One region of the Nocardiopsis moroccensis genome, then DNA from elsewhere that is predicted to be linked to it. Evidence: predicted binding sites of a transcription regulator. Region 1 holds the regulator's gene; each other region holds the start of a gene.
The links. The regulator LexA, encoded in region 1, represses DNA repair genes until DNA is damaged. The targets are predictions, from matches to a motif close to TCGAACANNTGTTCGA.
Positions count from the first base shown of each region.

Region 1 (10,282 bases):
GGGTGTCTGTGGCGCCATTCCTCCAGTGGATCGCCCTGCCACATGAGGGTGCGACCGAAGCGGTCCGGCTCGGGGAAGTCGTCGTAGTCCCGAGCGTAGTAGTAGACCGTCCGCTCAGACACTCCGAGCAGTTCAGCGGCTTCCTTGGTCGTCAAGTACTCCATACCCAACAGCGTAGGGTAAGCTTTACCCAAGAGAGTTGGGTAAAGTGGGTGGACGTGGAGATCCAGCGCGGTATCAAGCACCGCCTGTACCCGACCCCTGAACAGGTCCAGGTGCTGGACGGGCAGGCGCACGCCGCCCGCGCCCTGTGGAACCTGTTGCATGAGTGGTGGACCATGGGCTCGGAGAACCGGCGGGTGTCCTTGAAGGACGCCGACGAGGTGATCAAACAGGCCCGCAAGGACATCGGCTTCCTTGCCGCTCTGCCCGCTCAAGCCGCCCAACAGGTGTTACCGTGACCGGCGCCCGTCTGGTGCGGGAGGCCAACGGATGGCACATCGTGCTGCGCACCCACTGGGACCAGCCCCACCCCGTACCCCACCCCGGCCCCACCGTCGGTATCGACCGAGGCATCGCGGTGGCCCTCGCCCTGTCGGACGGCACCCACCACACCCACACCCCGTGGGAGCGCCCCAAGGAAACCGAACGCCTCCGCCGCCTGGAGCGCAAGGCCGCACGCCGGCGCCGGGCCAGAAAGCCGGGTGAGAGGACCAGTAACCGGCTCACGGCCACCTATGACAAAATCGCTTCCCTGCGAGCCCGCTTCGCGCGGCGCAGGTCGCACTGGCAGCATCAGACCACCCGCGCCATCGCCGACGCCTACAGTCTCATCGGGTTGGAAGACCTCAACGTCGCCGGGATGACCCGCTCCGCGCGCGGCACCGTCGACAACCCCGGACGCAACGTCGCCCAAAAGGCCGGATTGAACCGGTCCATTCAGGGCGAGGCATGGCACCAGCTCCACGCCCAACTGCTCTATAAGACCACCGAACGCGGCGGCCGTGTGGTTGTCGTCCCCGCCCCGCACACCTCCCAAGGTGCCACCGGTGCGGGTTCTCGGATGTGAGGAACCGCAAGAGCCGAGCGTCCTTCGTCTGCCAGAACCCCACCTGCGGATGGGTCGGGAACGCCGACACCAACGCCGCCCACAACATCGACCACGCCGCCCGACAGGCGGCGCTTCGAGAACCCGCGCAAGGAAGAGGCGTGGCAGGACGTGGAGGCCGACAACGGCCCGCGAAGCGTCAACCGAAGCGGAAGGGCGACCCGCATGGGAAACCCTGAGCTGGAAGCCCCCGCGTTCACGCGGGGGAGACTTCACAGCCCGTCGAGGAACTCCTCGACCACCGGGGCGACCTCGGATGAGAAGGGCCGGTCGGCGTCGGGAGCCGCGGCCCCCGGCGAGTCGTCGTATTCGCGCAGGACGTGGTCCACCCCGGGCAGGTCCACCCGCTCGGCGTCGCTCAGACCGGTCATGAGCCGGTCCACCTCCTCGCCGGTCACCTGGGCGTCCTCCTCACCCCACAGAACCAGGACCGGGGTCCGGGACGGCAGGTCCGAGGCCAGCTCCACCGGGTCGAAGGAGTCGATCCAGGCGAGGTAGTCCTCGTTCTCCGGACTGAACAGACCGGTGGCGTCCCCCGGGGGCAGTTCCCGGCCGTCGCGGATCGCTGCCCGGGCCGCCCGGGTGTCGGAGAGCATCTGGACGGCCCCCGCCGTGCCCACCGCGCCACGGGCCTCACCGGTACGGACCTGTTCGGTCAGCTGCCGGTCGATGAGGTCGAGCATGCGGGTGCCGGGCGGGGCGGCCAGCACGAGGGCGGGTTCGGCGTCGAGGACCTCGTGGGCGCGCAGGGCGAACAGGGCGCCCTCGCTGTGGCCCAGGATGACCGTGCGCTCGGGGTCCACCTCGGGCTGGGCGAGCAGTTCCTCGTAGGCGGCGGCCATCTGCTGGTCGTAGACCAGCGGGTCCACCGGGCGTTCCAGGGCCTCCAGCTCCGCCTCGTCCATGTCGGCGGGGTCCCCGCTGCCGAACTTGTCGTAGCGCAGGGAGGCCGCGCCCGCTCCGCTCAGGACCCGGGCGAGGTTGAGGTTGGTGTCGGCTTCGGGACGGGTCTGGCTGTTGCCGTCCCGGTCGGTGGGGCCGCTGCCGGAGACGAGGAGCACCCCGGGGACGGCCTCGTCACCGGTGTGGGCGGGAGCGGTGAAGGTGCCGGGCACGGTGAACCCGCCCCCGTGGAAGGAGACCTCCCGCTCGTGCCCGACCGCGCCGGGCAGGGCCGGCCCGTCGTCGTCGGCGGGGGTGCAGGAGGTGGCGATCAGAGCACCGGTGACCAGCACCGCGGCCAGCGCGGTGCGGGGGCGGCCGGTGCGCCGGGAGAGCGCGGGGGCGGAAGCAGGTGTCGACACGCCCTCAGCGTATCGGCCCGCTGGCCGCCCCCGACGTGGCCGGGAGTCGGAGAGGGATCAGACCCGGCGCATGACCGTGACGACCTTGCCGAGGACGGTGGCCTCGTCGCCCCTGATGGGCTCGTAGGCGTCGTTGCGCGGCATCAGCCAGACGTGCCCGTCCGGTTCGCGGTGCAGCACCTTCACGGTCGCCTCGTCGTCCAGCAGCGCCGCGACGATGTCCCCGTTCTCGGCGTCCTGCTGTTGACGGATCACCACCAGGTCACCATCGGTGATGGCGGCGTCGATCATCGAGTCGCCGACCACGGTGAGCATGAAGAGCCGGCCCTCGCCGACCAGTTGGCGGGGCAGGGCGAGGATGTCCTCGACCGCCTCCTCCGCCAGGATCGGGCCGCCGGCGGCGATCCGTCCGACCAGCGGGACCGAGGCGGCCCGTGCGGGGCCGGCGGCGAGCTCCTCCGCAGGCACGGCCTGCGCGGAGTCGCGGCCCGGCGTGCGCAGTTCCACCGCGCGCGGTCGGTTCTGGTCGCGGTACAGGTAGCCCTTGCGCTGGAGCACCTTGAGCTGGTGCGCGACGCTGGACGGGCTGGACAGGCCGACCGAGTCCCCGATCTCCCGGATGGACGGCGGGTAACCGTGGTCCCGGACGTACCGCTGGATGCAGTGCAGAACACTCTGCTGGCGTGCGGTGAGTTTGGGGGCTTCGGGCGTGGCAGTACCCGTGTCACCCACAGGCGAAAGAACGGTGGTGGGTCCGGAGCCCACGGCTCCGGGATTCTCCTCCGGCACGGCCGGGCCTCCTCGGCGTTCGGTTCGGTCAGGGCCTGATCGTCTGGCCAGTACCGGCCCGCGACCGCGCCGACCTGGTGGTCCACGTGACGGCGAAACCGGCGTGAAATCAAGGTCAACATTAGTCGTTGCACACGGTGATATCAAACAAGCGTTCGAGGACGTGTGGATATCTCATTGTGTTTTCACGACCCGTTTCTGATGGCCTTCGCTTATGTGTGTACACGTGTTCACCCGTCGTTGTCCCCCGAATGCGGGAAGAGGTTCGCGGAACCGGTCCGGGCGGGCCGATCCGGGTATGGGGTTCGTCTCGTGTCCGCGGTGGTTCCCGCCGCCGACAGCAGGTGGGACCGGTGCCGGGGGAGCCCGTGCCGTACCGGGGTGTGGCGTCGGGGAACCTCCTGCTCCGACGCCCTTATCCTTGGGGTCGGCGGCCGGTGCCGCCCCTTCCGCCCCCGCCCGCGCCGGGAACCCGTGCGCCGCCCCGCCGTCCGGAAGCGGCCCCTTCACCGGACACGCCGCCGCCAAGGTTGCGGGCATTCCGGCAGGCCTCTAGGTTCGACCACAACATCTGGTGTCGCCCAGGGGGTCGTGGTCCAGAAATTGTGGTTAAGTAGACCTTGAGGGTTGTTGGTCGGGTAGAGGGAAGCCAGGTGAACCGGGATGCATTGTCCGTTCTGTCGCCATCCGGACACCCGGGTGATCGACAGCAGGTCCACCGATGACGGTGCGGCCATCCGCCGCCGCCGGTCCTGCCCCGTCTGCGAACGCCGTTTCACCACCCAGGAGACCGTCCTGCTGATGGTGGCCAAGCGTTCCGGGGTCACCGAACCCTTCAGCCGTACCAAGATCATCGCCGGGGTGCGCCGGGCCTGCCAGGGCCGTCCCGTCTCCGAGGACGCCCTCGCCAAACTCGGCCAGCAGGTCGAGGAGGAGATCCGCGGCAGAGGGGTGGCCGAGGTGCCGGCCCACGAGATCGGCCTGGCCATCCTCGGGCCGATGCGGGACCTGGACGAGGTCGCCTACCTGCACTTCGCCAGCGTCTACCGGGGCTTCGAGAGCCTGGCCGACTTCGAGGCCGAGATCGCGAGCCTGCGCAGGGACCGCGAGGACGAGGACGACTCGCGGGCGGCCAGGCCCACGGCCGACACCGCCCCCTGACGGACCGGACGTTCACCGAACCGTCCGGGGTCGCAGCGACAGCAAGGACACCCGCGCGGTCACCGCAGGTCCGCGCACGAACAGCACTTCGGGGAGTCGCCGCCATGACGGAAACCACGAGCGGTCCCACGGGACGCAAGGGAAAGGGCCCGCGCAAGGGCCTGAAGGTGAAGCGGGTCTTCACGACCGCGGACACGCACCCCTACGACACCCTCGAATGGGAACGCCGCGACGTCGTCATGACCAACTGGCGTGACGGCACCGTCAACTTCGAGCAGCGCGGTGTCGAGTTCCCCGCCTCCTGGTCGGTGAACGCCACCCAGATCGTGGCCAGCAAGTACTTCCGCGGCGCCGTCGGCACCCCCGAGCGCGAGTGGAGCCTCAAGCAGCTCATCGACCGCGTCGTCGGGGTCTACACCGAGACCGGGCGCGCCCACGGCTACTTCGCCTCCGAGGAGGACGCCGAGGTCTTCGACCACGAACTGAAGTACGCCCTGGCCCACCAGTTCTTCAGCTTCAACTCACCGGTCTGGTTCAACGTCGGAACCTCGGCCAGGGCCCAGGTCAGCGCGTGCTTCATCCTCTCCGTCGACGACAGCATGGAGTCGATCCTCGACTGGTACAAGGAGGAGGGGCTCATCTTCAAGGGCGGCTCCGGCGCGGGTGTGAACCTGTCCCGCATCCGTTCCTCCAAGGAGCTGCTCTCCTCCGGCGGCAACGCCTCCGGGCCCGTCTCCTTCATGCGCGGTGCCGATGCCTCGGCCGGGACCATCAAGTCCGGCGGCGCCACCCGCCGGGCGGCCAAGATGGTCGTGCTGGACGTCGACCACCCCGACATCGAGGACTTCGTCGAGACCAAGTCCCGCGAGGAGCACAAGATCCGTGCCCTGCGCGACGCCGGTTTCGACGTGGACCTCGGCGGCGACGACATGTTCAGCGTCCAGTACCAGAACGCCAACAACTCCGTCCGGGTCTCCGACGCCTTCATGCGCGCCGTCGACACCGGCTCCGAGTTCGGCCTGACCTCCCGCACCACCGGTGAGGTCATCGCCACCGTCGACGCCAAGGACCTCTTCCACCGCATGGCCAGGGCCGCCTGGGAGTGCGCGGACCCGGGCATCCAGTACGACGGCGCCATCCAGGACTGGCACACCAATCCCGAAACCGGGCGAATCAGCGCAAGCAACCCATGCTTTCCCGCTGACCAGAAGGTGTTGACCGACCGGGGACACGTTCCCATCGGTGACCTCGTCCGCAGGGCGGCGCAGGGTGAGACCTTCGCGGTGTACACCAACGACGTCACGGCGCAGGAGGACCCGGGGGACGCGGTGGTGGCCACCGTTCCCACCCAGTACATGGTCACCGGCACCAACGAGGTCCTCGAACTGCGGTTCTCGGACGGCTCCGTCCTGCGCTGCACGCCGGGCCACCGCGTGTGGACGGGGAACCGCGGCTGGGTCCACGCTGAGGATCTGACGCAGGAGGACCAGGTCGTCCGCTCCTTCCAGTACGCCCCCAGGTCCAACCCGACCCAGGAGATCCCGGCCGCGGCCCTGGACGCGGCCCGTCAGGCCGCGGCCCGGTCCGGGGTGCGGGAACTGAACCTGCCGAACAAGTGGGACGAGGACCCGGACCTGGCCCATTACCTGGGCTGGCTGGTCGGAGACGGTTCGGTCAGCGACACCAAGGCCGTGACCGTCTACGGGACGGCCGAGGAACAGGCCGAGGTCCTGCCCCGGCACCAAGCCCTGATCGAGCGCCTCACCGGGCACCGCAGCAAGCCGAGCGTGCAGCCCAACGGGACCCAGCAGCTCAGGGTCACCCGGCGGGCGATGGTCGCGTTCGTCCAGGCCCTCGGACTCGGTGCGCACGCCGCCGGCAAGACCGTGCCGCCCGCGATGTTCGAGGCTTCAGAGGAGACCGTGCTGGACTTCCTGCAGGGGTTGTTCGACGCCGACGGGTGCGCGGTGGACCAGCAGGTGAACGGCACCCGCTACGTCGGTCTGGGAAGCCGATCCGAGCAGTTGGTCCAGGACGTGCAGGAGCTCCTGGCGCCGTTCGGGATCGCGAGCCGTATCTACCGGACGAGCCAGAACAGGCCGGACACGTTCACCTATACACGCAAGGACGGCACGACCGCCACCTACGGCAGTGACGGGCCGTTCTACGACCTGCGCATCTCCTCTGCGTCCATGCTGGACTACTCCGCCCTGATCAGCTTCTCCCTGGAGAGCAAGCGCGAGAAACTGGGCGGGGCCCTGGACCACCGACGGACCTACAACACACGGACGACCGTCCGCCTGATCTCACGCGAGTCCCGGGGCTTCGAGACGACCTACAACCTCACCGAGCCGCGCAACCACTCCTACATCGTTGGCGGCACGGTCGTCGCGAACTGCTCGGAGTATCTGTCCCTGGACGACTCCTCCTGCAACCTCGCCTCGATCAACCTGCTGAAGTTCCTGCGCGAGGACGACACCTTCGACGTCGAGAACTTCACCAGGCTCACCGAGCTGGTCATCACGGCGATGGACATCTCCATCACCTTCGCCGACTTCCCGACCGAGAGCATCGGCGAGACCACCCGCGCCTACCGCCAGCTGGGCATCGGCTACGCGAACCTGGGCGCCCTGCTCATGGCCACCGGCCACGCCTACGACTCCGACGGGGGCCGCGCGGTCGCCGCCGCGGTCACCTCGCTGATGACCGGTACCGCCTACCGCCGCAGCGCCGAACTGGCCGGGGTCGTCGGCCCCTACGAGGGGTACGCGCGCAACGAGAAGGCCCACAAGCGCGTGATGCGCAAGCACGCCGCGGCCAACGACGACCTGCGTACCGTCGGCGCACTGGAGAAGCCGATCCACGCCGCCGCCACCGTCGAGTGGGCCGAGTGCCTCAAGGTCGGTGAGCGCCATGGCTGGCGCAACGCCCAGGCCAGCCTCCTCGCGCCCACGGGGACGATCGGATTCATGCTCGACTGCGACACCACCGGGATCGAACCGGACTTCTCGCTGGTCAAGTACAAGAAGCTGGTCGGCGGCGGATCCATGCAGATCGTCAACCGGGCCATCCCGCGGGCACTGGGCAACCTGGGCTACCAGGACGAGCAGATCGAGGCGATCGTCGAGTACGTCGCGGAGAACGGGCACGTCGAGGACGCACCGACCCTGCGGCCCGAACACTACGAGGTGTTCGACTGCGCGATGGGGCGCCGCTACATCCAGCCCATGGGCCACGTGCGCATGATGGCCGCGGTGCAGCCCTTCCTGTCCGGGGCCATCTCCAAGACGGTGAACGTGCCCGAGGAGGCCACGGTCGCCGACTTCGAGCACATCTACCACGAGGGCTGGCGCCTGGGCCTCAAGGCCCTGGCCGTCTACCGCGACAACTGCAAGGTCGGCCAGCCGCTGTCCACCGGCAGGACCGAGAGCGCGGCCGATGAGACGCCCGCGGACGCCCAGGTGGCCCGCCCGGTCCGGCGCCGCCTGCCCAAGAAGCGCCCGAGTGAGACCACCTCGTTCTCCGTGGGCGGTGCCGAGGGCTACATCACCGCCGGGTCCTACCCGGACGACGGCCTCGGCGAGGTCTTCCTGAAGCTCGGCAAGCAGGGTTCGACCCTGGCCGGGGTCATGGACGCCTTCTCCATCGCGATCTCCATCGCCCTCCAGTACGGGGTGCCGCTGGAGACCTACGTGGAGAAGTTCACCAACATGCGCTTCGACCCGGCGGGGATGACCGACGACCCGGACATCCGGATGGCGCAGTCCGTGGTCGACTACATCTTCCGCCGACTGGCCCTGGACCACCTGCCCTACGAGGAGCGGGCCGCTCTGGGGGTGCTGTCCGCCTCCGAGCGCGAGGCCAGGCTGAACGGGGAGGACCCGGCCCAGGTCGCCGCTCAGGTCGAGTCGTACGCACAGTCCGCGGGCTCCGCCGAACCGGCTCCGGACACCCCGCGCCGGGAGCGGAGCGAGCCCGCCGCCGAGGCGCCGCGGGCCGAGGGCTTCATGGCCGACGCCCCGCTGTGCATCACCTGCGGCACCAGGATGCGGCCCGCCGGCAGCTGCTACGCCTGCGAGGGCTGCGGCGCCACCAGCGGCTGCAGCTGAGGCGTCCCCGGGGCGGTGCGCCGCCCCGGGGAGACCGCTGTGGTCCACACCTGTGGTTGGCGGGGGAGGGAAGCGGGTAATCCTTCGGCACCCGGCGCCAGCCAGCGGAAGGTGGTCCCATGCTGATAGCCGCGATCCTCCGGGCCAAGGGCCCGGAGGTGGTGAGCGTCGCCCCGGAGGCGACCGTCGCGCAACTGCTCACCGAACTCGCCCGCCACAACATCGGCGCCATCGTCGTCGCGGCCGGGGACGGAAGCCTCGCCGGCATCGTCTCCGAGCGCGACGTCGTCCGCCACCTGGAGCGCAGGGGCCCGGAGCTCCTGGCCGCCCCCGTCTCCGACATCATGACCTCCGACGTGGTCACCTGTACCGCCCAGGACTCCGTCGAGGAGGTCAGCGAACACATGACGACGCGCCGTTTCCGGCACGTCCCCGTGGTCTCCGAGGGGCGGCTGGCGGGGATCGTCAGCATCGGCGACCTCGTCAAGAGCCGCCTGCGCGTCCTGGAGGACGACCGAGCCCAGCTGGAGGCCTACATCCACGGCCGATGAGGTCGCCCCCGGGCCGGCGGCGCCATGCCGGGCACGCCGCCGGTCACGCCCCGCCGTCAGCTCCGCGAACGGTCCTGCGAGGCGACAGCCACGGCGGCTGTCGCCGCGGTCACTCCGAGGACGGCGGGCCAGGAACCGACCTTCTTGGCCAGCGGGTGCGACAGGCCGAAAGCGGCCACGTACACACCGGTCAGCGCGGTCGTCGCCCCCGGCCCGGAGCGGCGGCGCGCGGTCTCGAAGGCCGCGGCGCCGAACCCGGCCAGGACCGCGCCGCCCAGGGACCGGTTCCCGGTGGCGCGGGCCACCGAGTAGCCGCCGATCAGACCGGCCGTGGTCAGTACGGCACTGGGTACTGCGGGCATCGAGAACTCCCCGTTCGGTGTGGTTCGGTGCGTCCGACGTTAGTCCCGCCCCGGGCGGGGCGCCATCCGGCACGCGTGATCGGCGCCGGGAGCCGGTCGGGGCCGTGGTCACCGGGCGGCCGACTCCGCGTCACGCTCGGGAAACGGCCCCTGGGTTTCGGTCGGGGACCGTGACAGGCTAGACGCAGACCACTACTGCTTTTTCGTGCGTCGTTCCTGTTCCGGACCGGAACCGGCACACAGTACGCGACGTCGAAGCCCGTAGTTCCGATCTTCCGTCGCAAGGAGTGCATGCCTATGTCGTTCGCGCAGACCGTGCGCGGCGCGGCCGGTGCGGTAGCCCAGGGGGGCGATCCGCGCCAGGCCGTGTCCGACGCAGTCCAGCAGGCCGCGGGCCAGGTCACCGACCAGGGGTCCGGTCAGCGGTCCGGTCAGAGTTCGGAGGGCGGTCTCGATCCGCGGGACTTCGTCGCGGCACGCGAGCAGGGCGCCTCCGTCGACACCCGCATCGAGCAGAAGACCACCTCGCTCAGCAACGCGGGCGAGGCCCTCAACAGCAGCTACTACGAGCGCGGCAGCGGTGGCCCCGTCCACGTCATCTGCCCGATGGTCATCCCCCGGGGCCGTACCTTCGTCACCATGCTCCCGGCGATCGCCCTGGTGGTCATCGGTGTCATCGGGTTCTCGGCCGTTTCGGCCACCGCCATGGCCAGTGGTGCGAACCCGCTGCTGAACCCGTTCTTCGGTGTCCACTACTGGGTCGTCACCGCCGGCGTCAGCGCCTTCATGTGGTGGCGCCAGGGCATGGTCATGGTCCCGGAGGGCTGCCAGGCCATCGTCACCCGCTTCGGCAAGATGGAGAACCTCTTCCAGCCGGGCAGGGTCACCCTGTTCAACC
Region 1 covers NZ_CP199747.1:3,071,466-3,081,747, reverse strand. Annotated here, with positions in the region: gene ACUKCB_RS13720 (helix-turn-helix transcriptional regulator) at 1-164, opposite strand, end outside; gene ACUKCB_RS13715 (helix-turn-helix domain-containing protein) at 219-461, shown strand; gene ACUKCB_RS13710 (RNA-guided endonuclease InsQ/TnpB family protein) at 458-1,069, shown strand; gene ACUKCB_RS13705 (hypothetical protein) at 1,066-1,287, shown strand; gene ACUKCB_RS13700 (alpha/beta hydrolase family protein) at 1,321-2,412, opposite strand; gene lexA (transcriptional repressor LexA) at 2,470-3,177, opposite strand; gene nrdR (transcriptional regulator NrdR) at 3,865-4,362, shown strand; gene ACUKCB_RS13685 (vitamin B12-dependent ribonucleotide reductase) at 4,467-8,471, shown strand; gene ACUKCB_RS13680 (CBS domain-containing protein) at 8,591-9,022, shown strand; gene ACUKCB_RS13675 (hypothetical protein) at 9,079-9,384, opposite strand; gene ACUKCB_RS13670 (SPFH domain-containing protein) at 9,682-10,282, shown strand, end outside.

Region 2 (10,282 bases), 2.5 Mb from region 1:
TGGTTGGGCTTGGCCGGGTTCCTGCTGGGAAACCCGTGTGCGAGTACGTGTCCGAGGCGATGCCCCTCAGCCGCCCCAGGCCGGTGGACCAGCCCCGCCGGACTTCGGTACCGGTTGCCCGGAAGGCGTTGGAATCCTCGGGGAAGGGACCGTGGACCGTAGCGCAGATAGCCGCGCCCAAGCCCGAGGACGGCCGCCGCGTAGAGCAGATCGGCGGGGGTGCCGTAGCGGATGGTATTGGCGAGCTCCCTGCCGCTGGCTGCGATGCCCGCGCCGAGGGTGCCCCAGCCCAGCGCCGCCCAGAACCCCACCCCGGGAATGAGCATGAGCGCGGCGGTCACACCCGCCACGATCAGCGCCTGCTGGGCCGGGTTGAGCGAGCTCCACCAGTTTCCGAGCGCCTCTAGCTGCTGGGCCAGGAATACGGGATCGTCGCTGGGGACAGCGCCTGGCCCGTGGACCAGAGCACGGGGCCGAAGCGGCGGGCGAAGCCGATACCGACCCCGACCAGGGCCGTCCACACACCGTGCCCTGCCATCTCGGTGATCCCCCCGCCGCCGAACACGTAGGCGGGCAGGACCCCGGTCGTGTAGCCGCCGGGGAAGACGGTGAACGGCGAGTAGTCGTGACCGGCCGCGTCCTCGAAGCTGAAGGCCTCCAGGAGGCCTCGGTCGCCCGATCCGGTTACCGCGCGGGCGACGTCCTCGGTCAGGCCGAACCCGACACCGCAGGCGGCCCCCAGCAGGAGGTGGTCGGCGACTCCGAAGCGCTGGGCCCGGTTCCGGGCGAACAGGATGAGCGCCAACAGCGGGACGAGTTCGAGTGTCTCCTCGGTCGGTCCGGCCACCCAGACACCGGCCTCGAAGGACGTGCCGACCCAGCCGAAAGGCGCCATGACGATCTTCTGGACCGCGTAGATGACCGGGGCCCACAGCGCCGCGACGACCACCATGGTGAAGTAGGACCTCAGGCCCACTCCGCGGGACCGCAGTAGAAGGGCGAGCTGGAGCCCCATGGTGAAGACGCCGAGGTAGACCGGCAGAGCGGTCCGGCTCTCGGGGATGAGCAGCAGGTTGAGCAGGATGAGCGGGATAGCCGACCAGGTGAGGAGGTTGAGCGCCCGGCGCAGTGTCCGGGTGGTGCGGGGGAAGGTGCCGACCAGCCGGTCCCGGAGGAGGATCAGGTGCTCAGCCGGGTCCAGCGGTGGTTCGGGGGTATGACCGGCCCATCCTGGTCCGTGCCGGGGAGGCGGGGGTGTCCAGTGGGTGGAGAGCCCCGGGAGGGAGGGGATATGAATCGCTCACAATGGTGCAGGGGAGGCGCACGCATTGTGGCGGAGGTGCCACTCGTTTGTGGGGAATGTGTCCGAAGAAGGCCAACCGCGAACTTTTACTCTCACCGGTCAGTCAAAGGGCGGGCATATGTGAACGCGTACCCGAGCCTGTTCTTCCTTTCTTCACGGCAAGGCCGGGGCGGGAACCGGTACGCGAGTGCCTGGATGAGTACAGTACCTGGTGGCTGCCGCCTGTTCTCGGACGGCGGCGCGGACACATCCGACGAAACCCGGCAATGAGGAAAGTACAGCCATGAGCAATCCCCCGGAATACCCCCACGATCCCTCGCAGCAGCCCTACGGACAGCAGCCACAGCAGCCCTACCAGCAGCCCCAGTCCGGCGGCTACCCTGGGTCGGCCTCCGGCGGGCAGTACTACCAGCAGCCCGGGGGTTCGCCCCAGCAGCCCCAGGGCGGCTACGCCCAGCCCGCGTCCACCGGGTTCTTCGGCGCGCTCTTCGACTTCTCCTTCCGGGAGTTCGTCACCACCCGGATCATCAAGATCCTCTTCATCCTGTGGCTGGTCCTGATCGGGTTCTGGTTCATCGGCGGGCTGGTCGCCGCCATCGCGATGATGAGCGAGGCCTTCTTCGCCGGGTTCCTCACACTGCTCGGCGTCCTGGTCGGCACCGCGATCTCCGTGCTGGTGAGCCGGGTGGTCCTCGAACTGCTCATCGTGGTCTTCCGCATCAGTGAGGACCTCACCGCCATCCGCCGGCGGGGCGGCATGTAGGACTCCGGGGCGGCGCCGCACCGCCGCCCCGCCACCGGGCGGCCCCGCCCGCAGGGGCGGGGCCCGGTCCGGGCGTGGCCGGTTCGTCAGTCGGTCATGTTCATGGCGGCGACCACCCTGGTCGGGTGGAGCCGCACCACGAGTTCGCCCGGGACGCCGTTGCGGCGGCCGAACTCCTCGGCCCGCTCCGGGCCCATGTACCGCCGGGCGATCGCGGTCGCGGTGCGCAGCAGTTCGGCGGGCTCCTCGGAGACCTCGGCCACGCCCTGGACCTGCACGAAACCGAACGGCGGCTCCTCCAGGTCCACCACCAGCGCCAGCCGGGGATCGCGGGCCAGGGCCCGGCCCTTGGCGGTGTCCCCGCCGGTGTTGAACACCAGCACGTCGTCGTCGAGGGTGAACCAGACCGGCGCCACCAGCGGGCGGCCGTCCGCCGCGGTGTAGGCGACCTTGCCCGTGCGTGTGCCGTGGAGCAGGAAGTCGCGGACCTCGGGGTCGGAGAGTGAGCTCATCGCCCCAAACTAGATCGCCCTCCACGGCTGTTCGAGCCCGACACGCTCAGACCGGTGTACTCCGGTGCCGCGCCCCCCGTACGGGAGGGACGGTGCGCCCGAACCCGGGCGTCGTCCCTGGTCGGGCCGGTGAAGACCGCCTCCAGAGGCAAGTCCAGGGCATCGGCGACGGCCGTGGGTGCCGCGCCCGGGACCGGACGCAGCACCGGGCGGGCGGAAGCCAACAGGCCGGTGATCCGGGCCTGGCGGACCAGGTCGGGGGAGGTCCCCGGAGCGATCCGCAGCGGGGTCCCGTCGGAGAGTTCGTAACCCACGCACCACCGAAGCCCCCGGCCGAGCCGGGCGGGAGCGTCGGCGTGCGTGATCACCAGCGAGTCCACTCCTGCGGTGGCCTCCAGCGCGTACCTGGCCGCGACCAGGTCGAGGTGGCCCACCCGGAACCCGCCCTGCCAGGGGTGGGTGCCGTTGTGCCGGTCGGCCAGCCGCGTGGTGAGGAGCGGGTCCTCGGTGACCAGCGGCCCGGCACCGTGCCGGGTGGTGAAGGTACGCATCACCCCGATCCGGCGCGCGTCGCCCGGCAGCCGGGCCTCCGCCAACAGTGCGAGCGGGTTGACGGTGGTCGTCGTGGACCACGTGGTGTACGGGTGGAAACCGTGCCACTCGTCGAGCAGAACGCCCTGGGCGCCCTCGAACACCACCGGGGTCCGGGCCAGTAACCGGGGCAGGTACCGCTCGTCCACCAGCCGGACCCGCTCCGCGAAGGCCCGGTAGGCGGCCAGGCACTCCTCCAACTCGGGGAGGGGGTCACGTTCCGCCGGGTCTGAGATCCCCGCCCTCTCGGTTCTCCCGGGGGTCTTCTCGACCGGCACCGACTCCAGCCGGTCGGCCAACAGGCCCAGCTTGCGGCGGAGCAGGTGCGGCCGGGCGCAGTCACCGACGGTGGGGGCCTCCTCCGGGTGCTCCAGGGCGTAGGCCATCGTCTCGCCCACCCCCATTCCGCACGAACCGTGCCGCTCCCGGCCGCGGGCCCGTTCCCGGGACCGGTTGGCCGCCGCGTGCCAAGGTGTGCTGATCAGCGCCCGCCGGTCCACGGTGACCAGGGAGAACGGGTCGGCCACCCCCAGGGCGGCCAGGTGCTGGGCCTCGGCGGCCAGCGCGAGGGGGTCCACCACCATGAACCGGGACAGGTGGGTGGGCACCGGGCGGTCCGGGGCGAGCGTGCCCGACCCGAACTGGGCGAACGTGTGGTGCCGACCGTCCGGGGTGACCACGTTGTGCGCTGCCTGGGCACCGCCGTTGGCCCGCACCACCGCGCCGAACCCGCCCCGGGCGCACAGCAGGTCCACGGTCACGCCCTTGCCCGCGTCACCGAACCCCAGGTCGACCACGATCGCGTGTTCCCGGGCGCCCCCAGAGGTAGCAGCCGCCCCGGTGGCCCCGGGGGTTCCGGCACGTTCCGGTACCCGCGCACCCGTCCGTCCGCTCACAGCCGTTCCACCCCCGGGCCGTCACCGGCCAGCCCCTCCACGTCCGAGGACACCGTGACCGCGCCGCGCTCGCGCACCAGCGGCCGCAGCGCCCTGCCCACCACGTCGGCCTGGTCCGAACCGGCGTCGGCCAGGTCCCGCAGCCCCTCCTCCAGGTCGACGGCCTCCTCGCCCAGACCCACCGTGACCGCGATCGTCTCGCAGACCGCGTCCAGGTCGTCCAGCAGGACGAGGTTCTGGCCCATGTGCCGCTCCCAGAACTTTCGGACGCGGTCGTCGCGGAAGTGGTAGCTGCCGGTCGGCATGATGAAGTACACCTCGAACTTGCGCCGCAGTTCCTCCAGGACCGCCGGGAACGCGATGTTCTCGGTCAGGTCGTCGCCGATCACGTCGCGGACCTCGCGTGCCTTCACCGCGCCGTAGGCCATCTCGTCGCCCACCACGAACAGGTAACCCCGCCGTCCCCGCTTCTCCAGGCAGTCCATGGCGGTGTGCCGGGCCATGAAGTACATCGCCAGTTCGTAGGACTCGGTCATCTGACCGCCGCCCCCGCCCTCCAGCAGGATGTTGCCCAGGTCGTCCTCCAGTTCGTTGCCGGACTCGAACTGGCCGACCTGGAGCGGCACCCGGTCGCAGGTGGCGTCGCCGACCGCGCCGAACAGGATCTGCGGGTCCTGCACGTACCCCTTGCGCAGGAGCAGCCCGAACAGGTCGGGGAGTTTGGTCTGGAGGGAGCGCGGCACCCGCCCCATGGAGCCGGTGACGTCGAAGATCACCGAGACCGCGAGCGAGTTCGGGTGCGCGTCGGAGTCGCGGCTCTCCCGTACGGCCACGCCGTGCGGGTCGAGCGAGTCGTGGGCCCGCCACTCCTCGCGCGGGGCCTTGGCGACGACGTCGTCGTGGTAGCCGAAACTGCTGATCCCTGCGGAGTTCCGGTAGGCCTGCCGGGCGCGGTAGGCGTCGGTGGACCAATTGCTGCTTCCCATGGTGTCTCCGTGAGTTGTCGGGTGCCCCGTGAGGGGACGGTCGGGCATCAGGCCGGTGGGGTCCGGTCAGGAAGGCGGAAGGGGCGGAAGCGGCGCGGCCCGAAGCACCGCTCCAGTGCCTCGTCCAGCTCGCCGAGCAGTGTGAACGCGTCGCCGGGCCGCCGCTCGGGCGTGGGCAGCGAACAGCCGCGTGCGAAGGCCCGCAACTGTCGTGGAAGCCGCCCGCCGGTCACGAACTCCACGCACCCGGTGGCCATGTACACGTCGGTGGCGGGCACGGCGGGGCGGCGGGCGGCGACCTCGGGCGGGTACGCCTTCTCGCGGTGCGGCACCATCGCGGGGACATGCGGTGCGGTGCGGGGCTCGGCGAAGGTCACCGAGTAACACCAGTCCACGAGGACGAGCCCGTGTGCCTGCGGATGGATCAGGACGTGTTCGGGGACGACCGCTCCGTGCACGACCCCGGCCCGGTGCGCGTTGCCCACGGCCACCAGCAGCCGGCGCCACATCCAGGCGGCGTCGCGGGGGTCGATCCCGTCCGGGTGGGCCCGCCGCACCTCGGCCAGGCTGTGGAAGCCGGTCAGCCGGCCCAGCACGTTGCCGCGCCGCTCCACTCCGGTGGCCGCATCGCGGTGCCGGACCGACTCCACCAGCTCGGGGACGAAGGCGCGGTAGTGTTCGGCTCCGAGTTCCCGGACACGGCGCAGTGCGGTGGCCTCGGCCAGGATCAGGTCGTTGTCGCGCGGAGCGCGGGGCAGTTTGAGTACCCCGTCCCGCCAGACCCCGCCCGTTCCCGGCCCCTGGGCCCCCTCCCGCCACCGCACCGCGTGCAGGTCCGCGACGTCTCCGCCGGCCAGGGCGCCGCCCCGGCTCACGTGGTAGGTCCGCTCCCGGGTCGTGAACGTGATGTCGTCGAGCCCCAGGCCGCCCTCGGCGGCCTGCCGGTAGTGCCGCCACGCCTCGGTGAGTCGTGCGAACCCGGCCCCGGCCTCGGCAGTGCGGCCGGCGGGCGCGGTGTCGGGGTGGAGCAGTCGGGCCAGACGTCGGTACTCGGCGGTGGCGACCGGGGGTACCGTGCCGCCGTCGGCGGGCAGGGGGCCGAACAACGCGGCCGGATCCGCGGCGAGACCGAGGGCGTGCAGGGCGGCGTCGAAACCGCCTGGGACGTGCTGCTCGGTACTCATCTGCTCTCCCTGCTCATCCGCTCTCCGCGGGGGTGGCACGCACGGTTCACCGGGTGTCCGCTCATCGGGTTCCGCCGTCCGGTGCGGGCTACTGGGTGCCGCGCAGCAGCGGCGGGTGAAGCAGGGCCGCGCCGCCCGCCCGGTACAGCCGGGCGCGTCGGCCTCCCCCCGAGCCTCCGCGGCCGGCCAGTTCTCCGGTGTCCTCGACGAACCCCGGTGTGGCGAGGATCTTGCGGTGGAAGTTGGCGGCGTGCAGGGTGCGCCCCCACACCGCCTCGTACACCCCGCGCAGCTCGGTGATGGTGAACACGGGTGGGAGGAAGGCGGTGGCCAGGGCGGTGTACTCCAGCTTGGAGCGGGCGCGTTCGACGGCGTCGCGGAGGACTCGTGTGTGGTCGAAGGCGAGTTCGTGTCCGGCGTCGGCCCCCTCGCCGTAACCCAGGGCGGTCCAGGGGACCCACGCGGCCTCCGCGGTGTCGCGGCCGGTGCGCGGGTCGGGCAGGTCGGGTGCCAGCACCATGTACGCCACCGAGATCACCCGCATGCGGGGGTCCCGCTCGATCGCGCCGTAGGTGCCGAGCTGCTCCAGGTGTATCTCGGCGGGCAGGGGGGTCTTCTCCGTGAGTACGCGCAGGGCGGCGTCGGGAAGGTCGGGGTCGGCCGGTCCGGCCGCGCCGTCCCGGGCTCGGACGAACCCGCCGGGCAGGGCCCACCGGCCGCGTTGGGGGTGCCGGGCGCGGCGGCCGAGCAGGACGTGGGGGAGCCCGTCGCGGATGGTCAGTGCGACCACGTCCACCGTGACCGCGGCGGGTGCGAACGCGTTCGGGTCGTAGTCGGCCAGGAACCTGTGTTCGTCGGCCGCGTCGTACCCTTCCGCGTCCGGGCGGCCGTCATCCCGTCGCCCGTCGATCCCTTCGGACACCGCTTCCCTCCAGTTGATCTCAAAGTGAGTTTTTCTCGTACTGAGTTGAACTTAGCACCGGTGTATCCTCCCGTCCACCCCCTCCGGCCGACACGCCTCGCCGGGCGGCGGATCACGTCACCGCCCGCCGCTAGCATGGTGCGAACGAACGTTCGAGAAGAGAGTCGGGTGGCGACGTGCGCGTGCTGGGAATCGATCCGGGGCTGACCCGCTGCGGTGTCGGCGCCGTCGAGGGGGCCATCGGCCGTCCCCTGCGCCTCCTGGCCGCCGACGCCATCCGCACCAACGCCGACACCGAGCTCCCGCAGCGCCTGGTCGCCGTCGAACGCGGAATCGAGGAGTGGCTGGACGAGTACGAACCCGACGCCGTCGCCGTCGAGCGGGTCTTCGCCCAGCACAACCTCAGCACCGTGATGGGCACCGCCCAGGCCAGCGGCATCGCCCTGGTGTGCGCCGCCCGCCGCGGGCTGCCCGTCGCCACCCACACCCCCAGCGAGGCCAAGGCCGCCATCACCGGCAACGGCCGTGCCGACAAGAAGCAGGTCGGCAGCATGGTGGCGCGTATCCTCGGACTCGACGGGCCGCCGAAACCGGCCGACGCCGCGGACGCGGTGGCCCTGGCCATCTGTCACATCTGGCGGGGCGGGGCCCAGGCCCGGGTCGCCCAGGCCCAACAGGACTTCGCCCGCAAGGTCGAACTGGCCCGCCGAGCGCGCGGCCGCTGATCCCGCCGGTCCGGACGGCACGGGAAGAAACAGGCAGCAGTACCGCCCCCAGGAAGGAGACGGGCACCCCTCCCGGTGCCCACACGACATGATCGCGTTCCTCACCGGCCGGGTGGCCGCACGCGGCGCCGGCAGCGCCGTGATCGACGTCGGCGGGGTCGGCATGACCGTCCAGTGCACCCCCTCCGCCCTGTCCCGCCTACACGTGGGGGAGGAGGGCACCGTGGCCACCAGCCTCGTCGTCCGCGAGGAGTCCCTCACCCTCTTCGGGTTCGCCGACGATGACGAGAAGAACCTCTTCGAGCAGGTCCAGACCGCCTCTGGTATCGGCCCGCGCATCGCCCTGGCGATGCTCGCGGTGCACAGCCCCGACAGTCTGCGCCAGGCCGTGGCCACCGAGGACACCGCGGCCCTGACCAGGGTGCCCGGCATCGGTAAGAAGGGCGCCCAGCGCATCGTCCTGGAACTGCGCGGCAAGCTCGACGCCCCGGCCCTGAGCGAGGGGAACCTGCCCCCCGTCGACGCTCCGGACAGCGCCCAGCCCAACGGGGCCTGGCGCGGGCAGGTCGTCTCCGGCCTGGTCAACCTCGGCTGGTCCGCCAAGGACGCGGAGGCCGCCGCGTCCTCCGTCGCAGCCGAGGCCGAGGACACCAGCGACGTCACCGTCCTGCTGCGCAGTGCCCTGCGCAGGCTCAGCCGCGCCTAGACCGCCCAGGACACCGGAAAGGGGTGCCCCCCATGTACGAGCGCGACGCCGTCTCACCCGAGGCCGACGTTGAGGAACACCAGATCGAGGGGGCGCTGCGCCCCAAGGCGCTGAGCGAATTCGTCGGTCAGCACCGGGTGCGCGAGCAGCTCTCCCTGGTCCTGCACAGCGCTCAGCGGCGCAACCGCGCCCCGGACCACATCCTCATGTCCGGCGGCCCCGGTCTGGGCAAGACCACCCTGGCCATGATCATCGCCGCCGAACTCGGCGCGCCCCTGCGGATCACCTCCGGGCCCGCGATCGAGCGCTCCGGCGACCTGGCCGCCGTGCTCTCCACCCTCCAGGAGGGAGAGGTCCTCTTCCTCGACGAGATCCACCGGATGGCCCGCCCGGCCGAGGAGATGCTCTACGTCGCGATGGAGGACTTCCGGGTCGACGTCATCGTCGGCAAGGGGCCCGGAGCCACCGCGATCCCGCTCGACATCGCCCCGTTCACCCTGGTCGGCGCGACCACCAGGGCGGGCATGCTCCCGGCGCCGCTGCGCGACCGCTTCGGCTTCACCGCGCACATGGACTTCTACGAGCCCGCCGAGCTGGAGCAGATCCTGCACCGTTCCGCCGGGCTCCTCGGGGCTCCGCTGGAGGCGGCGGCCGCCGGCGAGATCGCGGGCCGGTCCCGGGGCACACCCCGTATCGCGAACCGGCTCCTGCGCCGCGTGCGCGACTACGCCGAGGTCCGCGGGGACGGTCGTCTCACGCTGGCCAACGCCCGGGCCGCCTTGGAGCTGTACGAGGTGGACCCCCTGGGCCTGGACCGTCTGGACCGGGCCATCCTGGACGTGCTCCTGAACCGTTTCCGCGGCGGACCGGTCGGTCTGTCCACGCTGGCGGTGTCCGTGGGGGAGGAGGCCGAGACCGTGGAGGTCGTCGCCGAACCCTTCCTGGTCCGCTCCGGCTTCCTCGCCCGCACACCGCGCGGCCGGGTCGCCACGCCGATGGCCTGGACCCACATGGGCCTCACTCCGCCGCCCGACGCCGCCTTCGGGGCCGCCATGGGTGCCGTCGGCGGGAACACGGGCACCTCCACCGGGAACGGTGGCGACCGGGGCGAGGCGCGACGGGTCGGCGAGGAGCAGGGCGAGGACAGCCCCTGACCGGGGCGCGGAGCCTTCACAGAGGGCTCCGACCCGGGCACAATGAAGCGCGTGCGCGTGAACCGGGGCCGAACCGTTAGCCCCCTGATCTCTGCTGGTGGGTTACTGGTGATCAGCGCCACGTAAACTGTGACGAACGCAGCCAAAGCGGGGCAACAGCCTCGTATGGTGTCGTCCGACGCCGGCGGAACGAGTTCGTGCCCCCGCGCGTTGTACCCACCGGGTACGCTTCCGGCCGCCGTGGCCGGAGCTGCCCGAGAAGGTGGTCGTCGCGGTGTCCGAGCCGACAGACGTCGGCCACAGGAAACGTCAGGAAGGACGCCCCCGTGCAGGGCACTTACATTCTCGCCGACGCTGCCCAGGGAGAGGGCAGCCTCATCGGCATGATGCTCCCGTTCGTGCTGATCCTCCTGGTCTTCTGGCTCCTGTTCTGGCGCCCGAACCAGAAGCGCCGCCAGCAGGAGACGCAGATGCAGAGCTCCCTGCAGCCCGGGGTCGAGGTCATGACCAAGGCGGGTATCTTCGCCACGGTGGTCGAGA
Region 2 covers NZ_CP199747.1:551,564-561,845, forward strand. Annotated here, with positions in the region: gene ACUKCB_RS02260 (hypothetical protein) at 1-341, opposite strand, end outside; gene ACUKCB_RS02265 (PrsW family glutamic-type intramembrane protease) at 404-1,015, opposite strand; gene ACUKCB_RS02270 (DUF4282 domain-containing protein) at 1,587-2,066, shown strand; gene ACUKCB_RS02275 (PPOX class F420-dependent oxidoreductase) at 2,153-2,578, opposite strand; gene ACUKCB_RS02280 (adenylosuccinate synthetase) at 2,575-3,969, opposite strand; gene ACUKCB_RS02285 (hypothetical protein) at 4,062-5,051, opposite strand; gene ACUKCB_RS02290 (molecular chaperone DnaJ) at 5,099-6,235, opposite strand; gene ACUKCB_RS02295 (NUDIX hydrolase) at 6,324-7,145, opposite strand; gene ruvC (crossover junction endodeoxyribonuclease RuvC) at 7,334-7,882, shown strand; gene ruvA (Holliday junction branch migration protein RuvA) at 7,971-8,588, shown strand; gene ruvB (Holliday junction branch migration DNA helicase RuvB) at 8,621-9,742, shown strand; gene yajC (preprotein translocase subunit YajC) at 10,069-10,282, shown strand, end outside.
Region 2: the regulator LexA is predicted to act here: its motif matches at 7,298-7,313, upstream of ruvC (crossover junction endodeoxyribonuclease RuvC).

Region 3 (10,282 bases), 130 kb from region 1:
GTTTGACGGCCACGGACCGTTCGGCGGCGTCCTTGGCGAGGTAGACGGTGCCCATGCCGCCGCGTCCCAGGCGACTGACGATGCGGTAACCGTCGAGTTCGCGCGGGTCCCCCGCGCGCAGGGGTTTGCCGCTTTCGTGCCCGTTGGACGTCACAGTTGGGGGTCCCTCGTATGGATCGTGTGCTTCGCGGCTAACAGCGTACCGATGTCGATACGCCCACGTGCTCCGGTGGTTCCCGGTCGTTTTCCGGCCGGGATGCGGTTCGGCCGCCGCGGTGGTAACGGCTGGGGTACACGGTCGGGTCGAGGGGTGCGCGAGCAGGGCCGTGCGGGGGTCACTGCCCGACGATCTCGTCGAGCCTGAAGCCCTCGAAGAGGACGCGGAGCGGCTTGTTGCTCTGCCCGCGGTCGTAGTGGATGGCCTGGCGCTGGACGACCTGGTGGTCCGCGTACTCGTCCGGGTAGGGCTCCTCGTCCGTCGCGCTGACCGCGAGCCGGTCGTTGACCCACAGACGCAGCTCGGCGACGGGGACCCCGCCGTCCTCCTCGGAGAACTCACAGGCGAACCTGACGGAGTTGCTGACCGGTTCGGCCCCCTCGGCGCCCCGCCCGTCATCGCCCGCGTCCTGGGTGAGTACGGGGTAGGGGTCGAACTCGGCCACGTTCCCGCTGGCCAGGTCGTGGGTCTCCTCGTCGCTCGACCACTTGGAGATGGTGGCCTGGGCGCCGTCCGCGCGCAGCCAGGCCCGGTAGGAGAGCACGTATTCGTAGTCCGGGTAGTCGGGGTAGGGGCCCTCGTCCGACAGGTCGGCGTCGGCCGGGTGCAGGTACCGGACACAGCGCACTCCGAAGCTGAGGTAGTCGTACCCCTCCTCGACACGGACCCCGGTGCTGATGAGCAGGCGGTCGGCGGAGTGGACCCCCGCCACCGCGGGGGCCTGCCAGTTGCGGCCGCTCGATGGGTCGGACTCCTGTGCGGGCTCCATGGCCATCATGAGGCCCTCTCCCGGCAGGTAACCGGAGGTGTAGGGGTCCTCCTGCTCGTCGTGGATGTTGTTTCCCCAGTCGGGGTTGGTGGCGAAGTCGCTGCGGTAGAGGTTGCGGAGGTTCTGCGGCGGTTCCTCGTCGTCCGGTAGCAGGGCGTACAGGAGCGCGGCGACCAGGCCCAGGGCGGCCACCCCCGCACCCGCGCCGATCAGCGCCCTGTGGCGGGAGGGCCGCGGGCTCGCGGGCGGGGACTGGTCACCGGCCGGGCCGGGCTCCGTGGGAGCGGGAGGGGTTTCCGGTGGGGGAGGCGTCCGGTCGCCGGGGGCCGGATGGCCGCTGTCGGCCACTTCCCGGTGGCCCACGAGCCGGTCCAGGATCTGTTGGGAGGTGGGCCGCAGCGCGGGGTCCTTGTCCAGGGCCGCGGTCACCAGGGGGAGGAGTTTCGGGTCGAGCCCCGTCAACCGGGGTGCGGCGGTGGAGATGTTGTGCAGGACCGCGGGCACGGTGGCCGCGTCGAAGGGTGCGCGGCCGGTTCCGGCGGAGGCCACCAGGCAGCCCCAGGCGAAGACGTCGGCAGCCGGGGTCGCCCGTTCGCCGTGCAGCAGTTCGGGGGCCATGTAGGAGGGGGTGCCCATGAGCTGGCTGGACCGGGTGAGGTCGTCGCTTCCCTCCAGGGCGCGGGCGATCCCGAAGTCGATCACCTTGGGCCCCACGGGGGAGAGCAGCACGTTGGCGGGCTTGAGGTCGCGGTGCACGATCCCCGACCCGTGGATGGCGGCCAGCGCGGCGGCCACGCCCACCGCCACGCTCTCCAGGGTGCCGCCGGCCATCGGGCCCTGTCGGCGTACCGCCCGGGCCAGGTCGGGTCCCTGGATGTACTCCGAGACCACGAAGAGGGGTTCGCCCTCCAGGCGGGCGTCGATGACCCCGGCGGTGGAGAAGCGGGCGACCCGGCGGGCGGAGGCGACCTCCCGGGCGAAGCGCAGCCGGAAGGACTCGTCCTCGGCCAGGTCCGGGTGGATGACCTTCAGGGCGACCTGAGCACCGGAGGGGGCCTGCGCCAGGTGGACGGTGCCCATGCCGCCGCGTCCGAGGCGGCGCAGGATCCGGTACCCGCCCAGTTCACGCGGGTCGTCCGGATGCTGTGGGGCGGGGTTGTCGTGCCCGTTCGACATGGGGTCCTCATGGGGGTCGAGGGGTGTGCTGGGCCCGGGAGGTGGGGCGATGGGACGGCTGCGGGGTGGCGGCCACAATACCGAGTCCGGGGCAGGGACCGGGGCCGGTGGCCCTGCCGGCCCCGGTCCGGGCGTCCGCTGCCGGGGACCCGGGCACGGTCCGTGGCGATCGGTCCGTGCCGGTACCGCTGTCACTGGTGGTGATGCCGAAAGCGCGGAAACAGTTCCACGGGCCCCCTGCCTTCGCTAGTATTCGAATGCACGTTCGAAAGCCTGGCCGTACTTCCCCACGGGCAGGCCAGCCGGTGGTGTGCCCGCGCACGCGTCCGGACGCCAGACACAGGGATCGGTCGATGCTGGGGAGAGCTGTCGTGGGGCGGTACTACGGGGCGGAGGTCACGGTCGTCGAGGCTGACGGGCGGCCCAGCCGGTTCACCTGGAACGGCAGGGTGTACGGGATACGCAGGATCATCGACCACTGGGTGACCCTGCGCGGCGGCTGGACCCCGGGCTCGGGCTCCCAGGTGCCCGAGCACAGACACTGGCGGGTGGAGGCCGGATCGGCCTACGCGCAGGGCGTGTACGAACTGCGCCACGACACCGCGACGGGCGGGTGGCTGCTCTCCCGGGTGTGGGGCTGAACCGCAGACGGGGCCGCCCGGGGCCCGGACGGGGCCGGGTGCGGTCGGCGGCCCCGTCACACCCGGGCCGTCGTCGGGTCCTGGGGTCGCACGTCCGAGGGCACGAGACCGAACACCGCGAGGTCGGAACGGCCCTCGTGCAGCGGCATTGCGTTGCGTTCGGTGCCCTCCCGGACGAACCCGGCCGACTCCGCCACCCGGCACGATCCGGTGTTGGCCGTGGCGGCCTTGAGCTCCACCCGCTGGAACCCCTGGTCCAGGGCCCACCGGGAGACGGCGATCACGGCCTCGGCGGCGTACCCGCGGCCCCGGCCCCACGGCGAGACCCAGTAGCCGATCTCGGTCACCATGGCGGGCCACTGGGTGCGCATCAGCGCCACCGAACCGGTGAACCTGCCGCTCTCCCTGTCCACCATCGCCCATTGCTGGCCGTCACCGCCGGTACGGATGGCCGGGGCGACGTTCAGACAGAAGTGTTCGGCCGTCTCCCGGGTGTACTCCCGCCCCGGGGCGGGGAGCGGGATCCACCGCTGCAACTCGGGGTCCACACACGAGGTGTACACGTCTTCGATGTCGCGTTCGAGCAGGGAACGCAGGCGCAGCCGATCGGTCTCCAAGATGACCGCGGGCATGATCGGAGCGCTCTGGACGGTGGCCATGACGGGTGTTCCCTCTGTGCTTCGGACTGCGGGCATCGCGCTGGGGTGCGATCACGATACGCGCCCCGCCGGTGTGCGCGACCGCCGGGGCCCTCCGCGCCGAAGCCGCAGCGGGGCCTCGCGGGAGTGCCCGCGCCGCGGTCCGTCACCGCGCCTCCCCCCGTGCCGCGGGCGGCACGGGGGTGTCGGCGCTCCGGCTCAGAGCCGGCCGTCGACGACCCGTTGCCGGATCACCGTGTCGAACGCCTCCGCGAAGGCGTTGCCCGGGCACTCGGTGTCCAGCCAGTCCCGGTGCCGCGCCACCGCCTCCTGCGGGGTCACCGCCCCGGTGACCGGGTTCACGTACTCGATCCGTTCGGCCGGGTCCACACCCGTCAGCGCGCACAGCACCCGCAGAACGTCCACGAGCGAGTCCTGGGCCGCCCGGGTGGGGAGCTCCCCGGTGAAGTCACCGAGCAGACACACCCCGATGTTGGCGTGGTTGAACCCGAACGCGTGCCCGGCCGTCACCGACCTCGCCAGACCGGGCAGCGGCAGCCCGTCGAAGATCGGTAGGCCGCCGCCGGAGTGGCGCCCCTCGTACACCACGCCCCGGGGGTCGACCAACAGGTGGTAGCCGATGTCGCCCCAGCCCTGTTCGGCCGCGTGCAGGTGGTACACCGCCCGTACGTCCGCGGCGTGGTCGCCGGTGGTCGCCATCGCCGTGTGGTGCACGGTCAGCGCCTGGACCCGGTGGAACTCGGCGGGCCACAGGTCGTTGCCCTCCTCGTCGAAACGCAGTGACTCGTCGGCGCCCCACCCCGCCCGGGTTCGTACGCGCAGCGCCGAACCCCCGGAGAGCGTCGTGACCCCCTGGTCCCGTGCCGAGAGCGACACCCGCTCCCGGCCGCCGAACCGCAGTTCCTCGCCGTCGCGCACGTTCACGGCGGCCAGGTCGGCGCCGTCCGCGCCGCGCACCTGGTAGCCGACCGCGCCCTCGGGTGCCCGCACCAGCGCGGAGGCCGACGGCGGCAGGTGCTCGGGGCCGCCGGTGTGCGGGTGCAGGTCCTGCCAGTCGCCCAGAACCCCGTCGGCGGTCTCGAAGCGCACGGCGGCGGCCTCGGAGCCCCGGGCGAGGGCCTCGGGGCGGTGGGCGACGGAGACGAGGTCGAAGCGGTGCTCGGGGCGCACGACCGCGCCGGTGGCGGTGGCCCGCGCGGCCAGGACCCTGGGGGCGGTGCGGGTGTCCGAAGCCGCGGCCGGGCCGGCCAGGGCGGGAGCGAGAGCGCTCAGGCCCGCCGCCGCGGTGGCACTGGTCAGGAAGGTACGCCGACGCATGGGTGATCCGTTCCGTTCTGGGGTGGTTCCCGGGACAGGGGGTGCGGGCACCGGAACAGAGTGCCACAGAGGTGTGACCCAAAGCACTCCCCGTGTGGGGTGCGGGGTGCCGTAGTGCGCTTTCGCCCCCGTCCGAAAACCCGCTGGTCACAGTGGTCTCCTGGGCCACGACAACCTCTCGGGCCACGAGTTCCCCAGGAACGCGCGGCACGGTCTGCGCCGCCCGGGCAGCGTCGAGGCGCCGCCGGGGCCGGCCCCGGCGGCCAGCACGCGGCCGTGCGGACTCTGGCACAGTTGGTCCTGACTTGAGGACCCCGGTGTTCGTACCGGGGCAGGCTGCGCCCCGGGCCGGGGGACCCGTGTGAGCGGTGCGGACACCGCGGACTACGCTGGGCCGGATCCATGTCGGACCAGGTGGAAACGGGCAGCCCACAGGCCTCTTGAACCTTCGGGAGCGATCATGACCAACGATGACCGCGAGGACGCCCGCCGCGGCGACCAGGAGGGTGCGCGATGGCGTGGAAACCGTCCCGCGCCCGGCCTGGGCCCGGGGCTGGGCGGCCTCCTGGACGGACTGCCGGAGAGCGGTAGGGGAACCCGAACGGGTCAGGAGCAGGAGCAGGAGCCGAGGGCCGCTGCTCCGGGCAACCCCTTCCGACGCCCCCTCCAGGAGCCGGAGACACCGCCCGCTCCGCCCGAGCCGCCGCGCCCCGAGGCCGAAGCTCCCGCACAGCCCGAACAGCCGGGGGAGCAGCCCCCGGCCCCCTTCGCGCAGACCTCCGCCCCGGCGGCCCCCGCCGCGCCGGCATCCGCCCCGGCGGCACCCGTGAACGACCCCCGGTTCAACGTCATTCCCTTCCGAGGGGGTCCCCGGGACACCGGGGCCCGGCAGCCCGAACCCCGGCAGCCCGAACCCCGGCAGCCCGAACCCCAGGCCGGGCCGGCCCACCCGGCCGGGACCCGCGAGTCCGCGCCCGCCGACCCCGCCCACGCGGACGAGAACCCCATCACCACCGAGCCGAAGCAGAGCGAGACCGTGCACGCACACGAAGCAGCGGCGCCCCTCCCGGAGCCGCAGCACACCGGACCGCAGCAGCGGGCCGAACCGGAGGAGACCCAGGCGCCCGAGGAGGACCGGCCCCGGCCGGTCCAGGCCGCCCCGGCCCCTACCGGCGACGCCTGGGGCCACGGCGGCCACGCCTTCGACGACGCCGAGCGCGCCGCCGTCTACCGCGCCATCCGCGAACGCCGCGACGTCCGCGCGGGCTTCCGGCCCGACCCGGTCCCCGCCGACGTGCTCACCCGAGTCCTGGAGGCCGCCCACCAGGCACCCAGCGTCGGGCACACACAGCCGTGGGACTTCCTGGTCGTGGAGGACCGGGAACTGCGTTCGCGCGTGCGCGACCTCGCCCGCAACGAGCGCGACACCCGCTCCCGCGCCCGACCCGGCCCCCGCGCACACGCCTTCTCCGGCCTCAAGGTCGAGGCCGTCCTGGAGAGCCCGCTCAACATCGCCGTCACCGTCGACCCGAGCAGGGGCGCGCACGGCGCGGGCCGGCACTCCCGGCCCGCCTCCTACTCCGCCGCGCTCGCCGTCGAGAACCTGTGGCTGGCCGCCAGGGCGGAAGGGCTCGGGGTCGGTTGGGTCGCCGTCACCGACGAGCGCGAGGTCGCCGGAGCCCTCGAACTCCCCGCCCACCTCGAGGTCGTCGCCTACCTGTGTGTCGGCTACGTCGAGGAGTTCCCCACCGAACCCGAACTCGGCCTCGGCGGCTGGGCGAAGGGACGCCCCCTGTCCTGGGCGGTGCACCGCGACCGCTACGGTCGCCGCGGTCTGCCCGGCCACGAGCCGACCACCCTGCTGGAGGAGACCATCGCCGCCATCGGAGCGCTCAACGCCCGAGCCGTGGAGGAGGCGAGAGACCGGCAGGCCCGGATGACCAAGCCCCAGGGCTCCCTCGGGCTGCTCGAAGAGGTCTCGGTCCAGTTGGCCGGGCTGGCGGGGGAGTGCCCGCCGCCGGTGCCCGAACCCGCCGCCGTGGCGGTCTTCGCCGGTGACCACGGGGTGTACGCCCAGGGGGTGACCTCCTGGCCGCAGGAGGTCACCGCGCAGATGGTGCAGAACTTCCTCGACGGCGGGGCCGTGGTCAACGCCTTCGCCGAGCAGGTGGGCGCCGAGGTGACCGTGGTGGACGTCGGCGTGGTCGGCGACCTGCCCGGAGCGGCCGGGCTGCTGCCCCGCAAGGTCGCCCGGGGGACCGCGGACTTCACCCAGGGCCCGGCGATGACCCGCGACCAGGCGCTCCAGGCCCTGGAGGGCGGTGTCGAGGTCGCCCGGGACCTGGTTTCGGCGGGCAACCGCTGCCTGGTCACCGGCGACATGGGGATCGGGAACACCACCCCAGCCGCGGCTCTGGTCTGCGCCTTCACCGGGGCGGACCCGTCCGTGGCGACCGGGCGCGGAACCGGGGTGGACGACGCCACCTACGAGAACAAGGTGAAGGTGGTGCGCCGGGCGCTGGAGGCCAACCCGGTGGACCCGGAGGACCCCATCGGCACGCTCGCCGCGCTCGGTGGGCTGGAGCACGCCGCGCTGGCCGGGTTCATCCTCGGCGGTGCGGCCCTGCGGGTGCCGGTGCTGCTGGACGGGGTGATCGCCGGTTCGGCCGCACTGGTCGCCGCCGCCGTCTCCCCGGAGTCGATCAGCGCCTGCTTCGCCGGACACCGTTCCGCCGAACCCGGCCACGGGGTGGCGCTGGAACACCTGGGCCTGACCCCGCTGGTGGACCTGTCGATGCGCCTCGGCGAGGGTTCGGGGGCGCTGCTGGCGCTGCCGCTGCTGCAGGGTTCGGCGCGGGCGCTGCGCAACGTGGCCACCTTCGACACGGCCGGTGTGTCCACCGCCCGGTAGGGGCACGGCCCCGAGGGGAACGAACGACGGGCCCCGACCGCCGCGGTCGGGGCCCGGGGGTGGATGCGTCCTGGGTCACGCCCTTCGGGGGTCGCCCCTTTACCGCGATGTAACACCGCTTTGACAAGGTAATTTGGAGCAATCGCCGAATATCGCCGGCGGCGCGCAGGGGACCGTGTCCCACGCGTGCACCCCGCCGTCGAAGCCGGGGGCCGGTGCGGACGACCGAAGGGGTGCGATCCGTGACCTATCTCCTTGGCTTGCGCATGCGGGACCGTGACGTCCTCGTCGTCGGAGGCGGAAGGGTGGCCCAACGCCGGGTCCCCGTCCTGCTCGAGGCCGGCGCCCGCGTCACCCTCATCTCTCCGGAGGTGTCCGCCGCGCTCGAGGACCTCGCCGACGCAGGGCACCTGACCTGGCTCCGCCGCCCGTGGGAGCCGGGTGACGTCCGCGGCCCCGAGGCGCCCCTCTTCTGGCTCGTGCACGCGGCCACGGACTCCCCGGAGGTCAACGCGGCCGTCGCCGAGGAGTCCGAACAAGCCCGGATCTGGTGCGTGCGCGCGGACGACCGGCACGCCTCCTCCGCGTGGACCCCCGCCAGCGGCTCCGCCAACGGCATCACCGTCGGCGTGGTCGCCTCGGGTGACCCGCGCCGCTCCGCCGGTCTGCGCGACGCCGTCATCGACGGACTGGCCGACGGCACCCTGGACGCCCGGCGCGGCCGTGAACGCCTGCGCGGCGTCGCCCTGGTCGGCGGCGGCCCCGGCGACCCCGGCCTCATCACGGTCCGGGGACAGCAGCTGCTGTCCCAGGCCGACGTGGTGGTCGTGGACCGCCTCGCGCCGACCTCCCTCCTGGACCGCCTGCCCGCGGACGTCGAGATCGTGGACGCCTCCAAGATCCCCTACGGCCGCTCCATGGCACAGGAGGAGATCAATTCCGTCCTCGTCGAGCGCGCCAGGGAGGGCAAGTTCGTGGTCCGCCTCAAGGGCGGCGACTCCTTCCTCTTCGGCCGGGGCGGCGAGGAGGCCGCGGCCTGCGCGGCCGCCGGGATCCCCGTGACCGCCGTCCCCGGTGTCACCAGCGCCCTGGCCGCACCCGCCAGCGCCGGGATCCCCGCCACGCACCGGGGTGTCTCCCAGGACGTGCACATCGTCTCCGCGCACGTCGCCCCGGGTGACGGCCGCTCCACGGTCGACTGGGCCGGGTTGGCCCGGGCCGACGGCACCGTGGTCGCCCTCATGGGCGTGCAGCGGATCGAGGCCATCACCGACGCCCTGATCGAGCACGGCCGGTCCCCGCAGACCCCCGTCGCGGTGGTCCAGGAGGCGACTCTGCCGGGTCAGCGGACGGTGACGGGTACGCTGGCGGACATCGCCGTCTCGGTCCGAGCGGCCCAAGTCCGGCCCCCCGCCGTGGTGATCATCGGAGAAGTGGTCAAAACAGCGCGGGATCTTGACATACTGCACACGGGAGCCCAGGTCGAGATCGATCGAATGGCGACCGGGCGCGATCTCCACTAGGACCTCCGGCGGCGGCGCACGCCAGGGGCCGACGGGGGAACCTCAGTACCGGTAACGGGCCCCTTCCAGGCGGAGGGGTATCCGCCCCAGACACTCGATGAGGAGGGCATACCGATCATGACCCGGCCGTCGGCTGCACCGGACGCCTCGGGCGCCGGTGCCTCGGACCGGTTCGGAACCGGACCGGACGCCACCTCCGCCCAGCCCGCCGCCATGGGCGCCCAAGCCGCGCCCCGGCCCGGTGGGACCGAAGGCGGACGCCGGGGACCCACGGTTCCCGTGTCCGCCGGACCGGCCAAGCACCGGGCCCCCACGAACGAGGACGACCGCTTCGAGCAGGTCCTGGAGTCCCTGCGCAGGCAGATCCGCGACCTCGCCTTCGCCGAGGGGCTGGCCGGGGCCGAGGAGGGCAAGGCGCTTCAGGAGGACGTCCTGGCCCAGCTCTCCGACTACGTCCTGCCCCGTGTGCGCCGCCCCGACATCCCCCTGCTCATCGCCGTCGCCGGTTCCACCGGCGCGGGCAAGTCCACTCTGGTCAACAGCCTGGTCGGCGAACAGGTCACCACCACCGGCGTGCGTCGGCCCACCACCAACAGCCCGGTGCTGGCCTGCAACCCCGCCGACGTGGACTGGTTCAGCGAGGCCTCCTTCATCCCCTCCCTGCCCCGGGTGCGTCAGCAGGGCCTGGCCATGCCGGGCAAGGACGGCATGCTGGTGCTCGCCGCCACCGAGGCCATGCCCCCGGGTGTGGCGCTGCTGGACACCCCCGACGTCGACTCCGCCGTCGCAGCCCACCACGAGTTCGCCGCCAAGTTCCTGGACGCCGCCGACCTGTGGGTGTTCGTCACCACCAGCGGCCGGTACGCGGACGCGCGCGTGTGGGAGTTCCTCCAGGTGGCCCGGGACCGGGACACCTCGCTGGCCGTCGTCCTGTCCCGGGTCCCCCGCAAGGGCCGCCGCCAGCTCCTGGACCACTTCGGCGCGATGCTGGAGGCCAACGGCCTGGGCAACGCAGCCCGCTTCGCGATCCCCGAGACCGACCAGATCGAGGGCGAACGCTTCACCTCCA
Region 3 covers NZ_CP199747.1:3,205,607-3,215,888, reverse strand. Annotated here, with positions in the region: gene ACUKCB_RS14310 (serine/threonine-protein kinase) at 1-154, opposite strand, end outside; gene ACUKCB_RS14305 (serine/threonine-protein kinase) at 336-2,162, opposite strand; gene ACUKCB_RS14300 (DUF6504 family protein) at 2,516-2,803, shown strand; gene ACUKCB_RS14295 (GNAT family N-acetyltransferase) at 2,860-3,462, opposite strand; gene ACUKCB_RS14290 (peptidoglycan recognition protein family protein) at 3,661-4,779, opposite strand; gene cobT (nicotinate-nucleotide--dimethylbenzimidazole phosphoribosyltransferase) at 5,240-7,690, shown strand; gene cobA (uroporphyrinogen-III C-methyltransferase) at 7,933-9,213, shown strand; gene ACUKCB_RS14275 (dynamin family protein) at 9,331-10,282, shown strand, end outside.
Region 3: the regulator LexA is predicted to act here: its motif matches at 2,416-2,431, upstream of ACUKCB_RS14300 (DUF6504 family protein).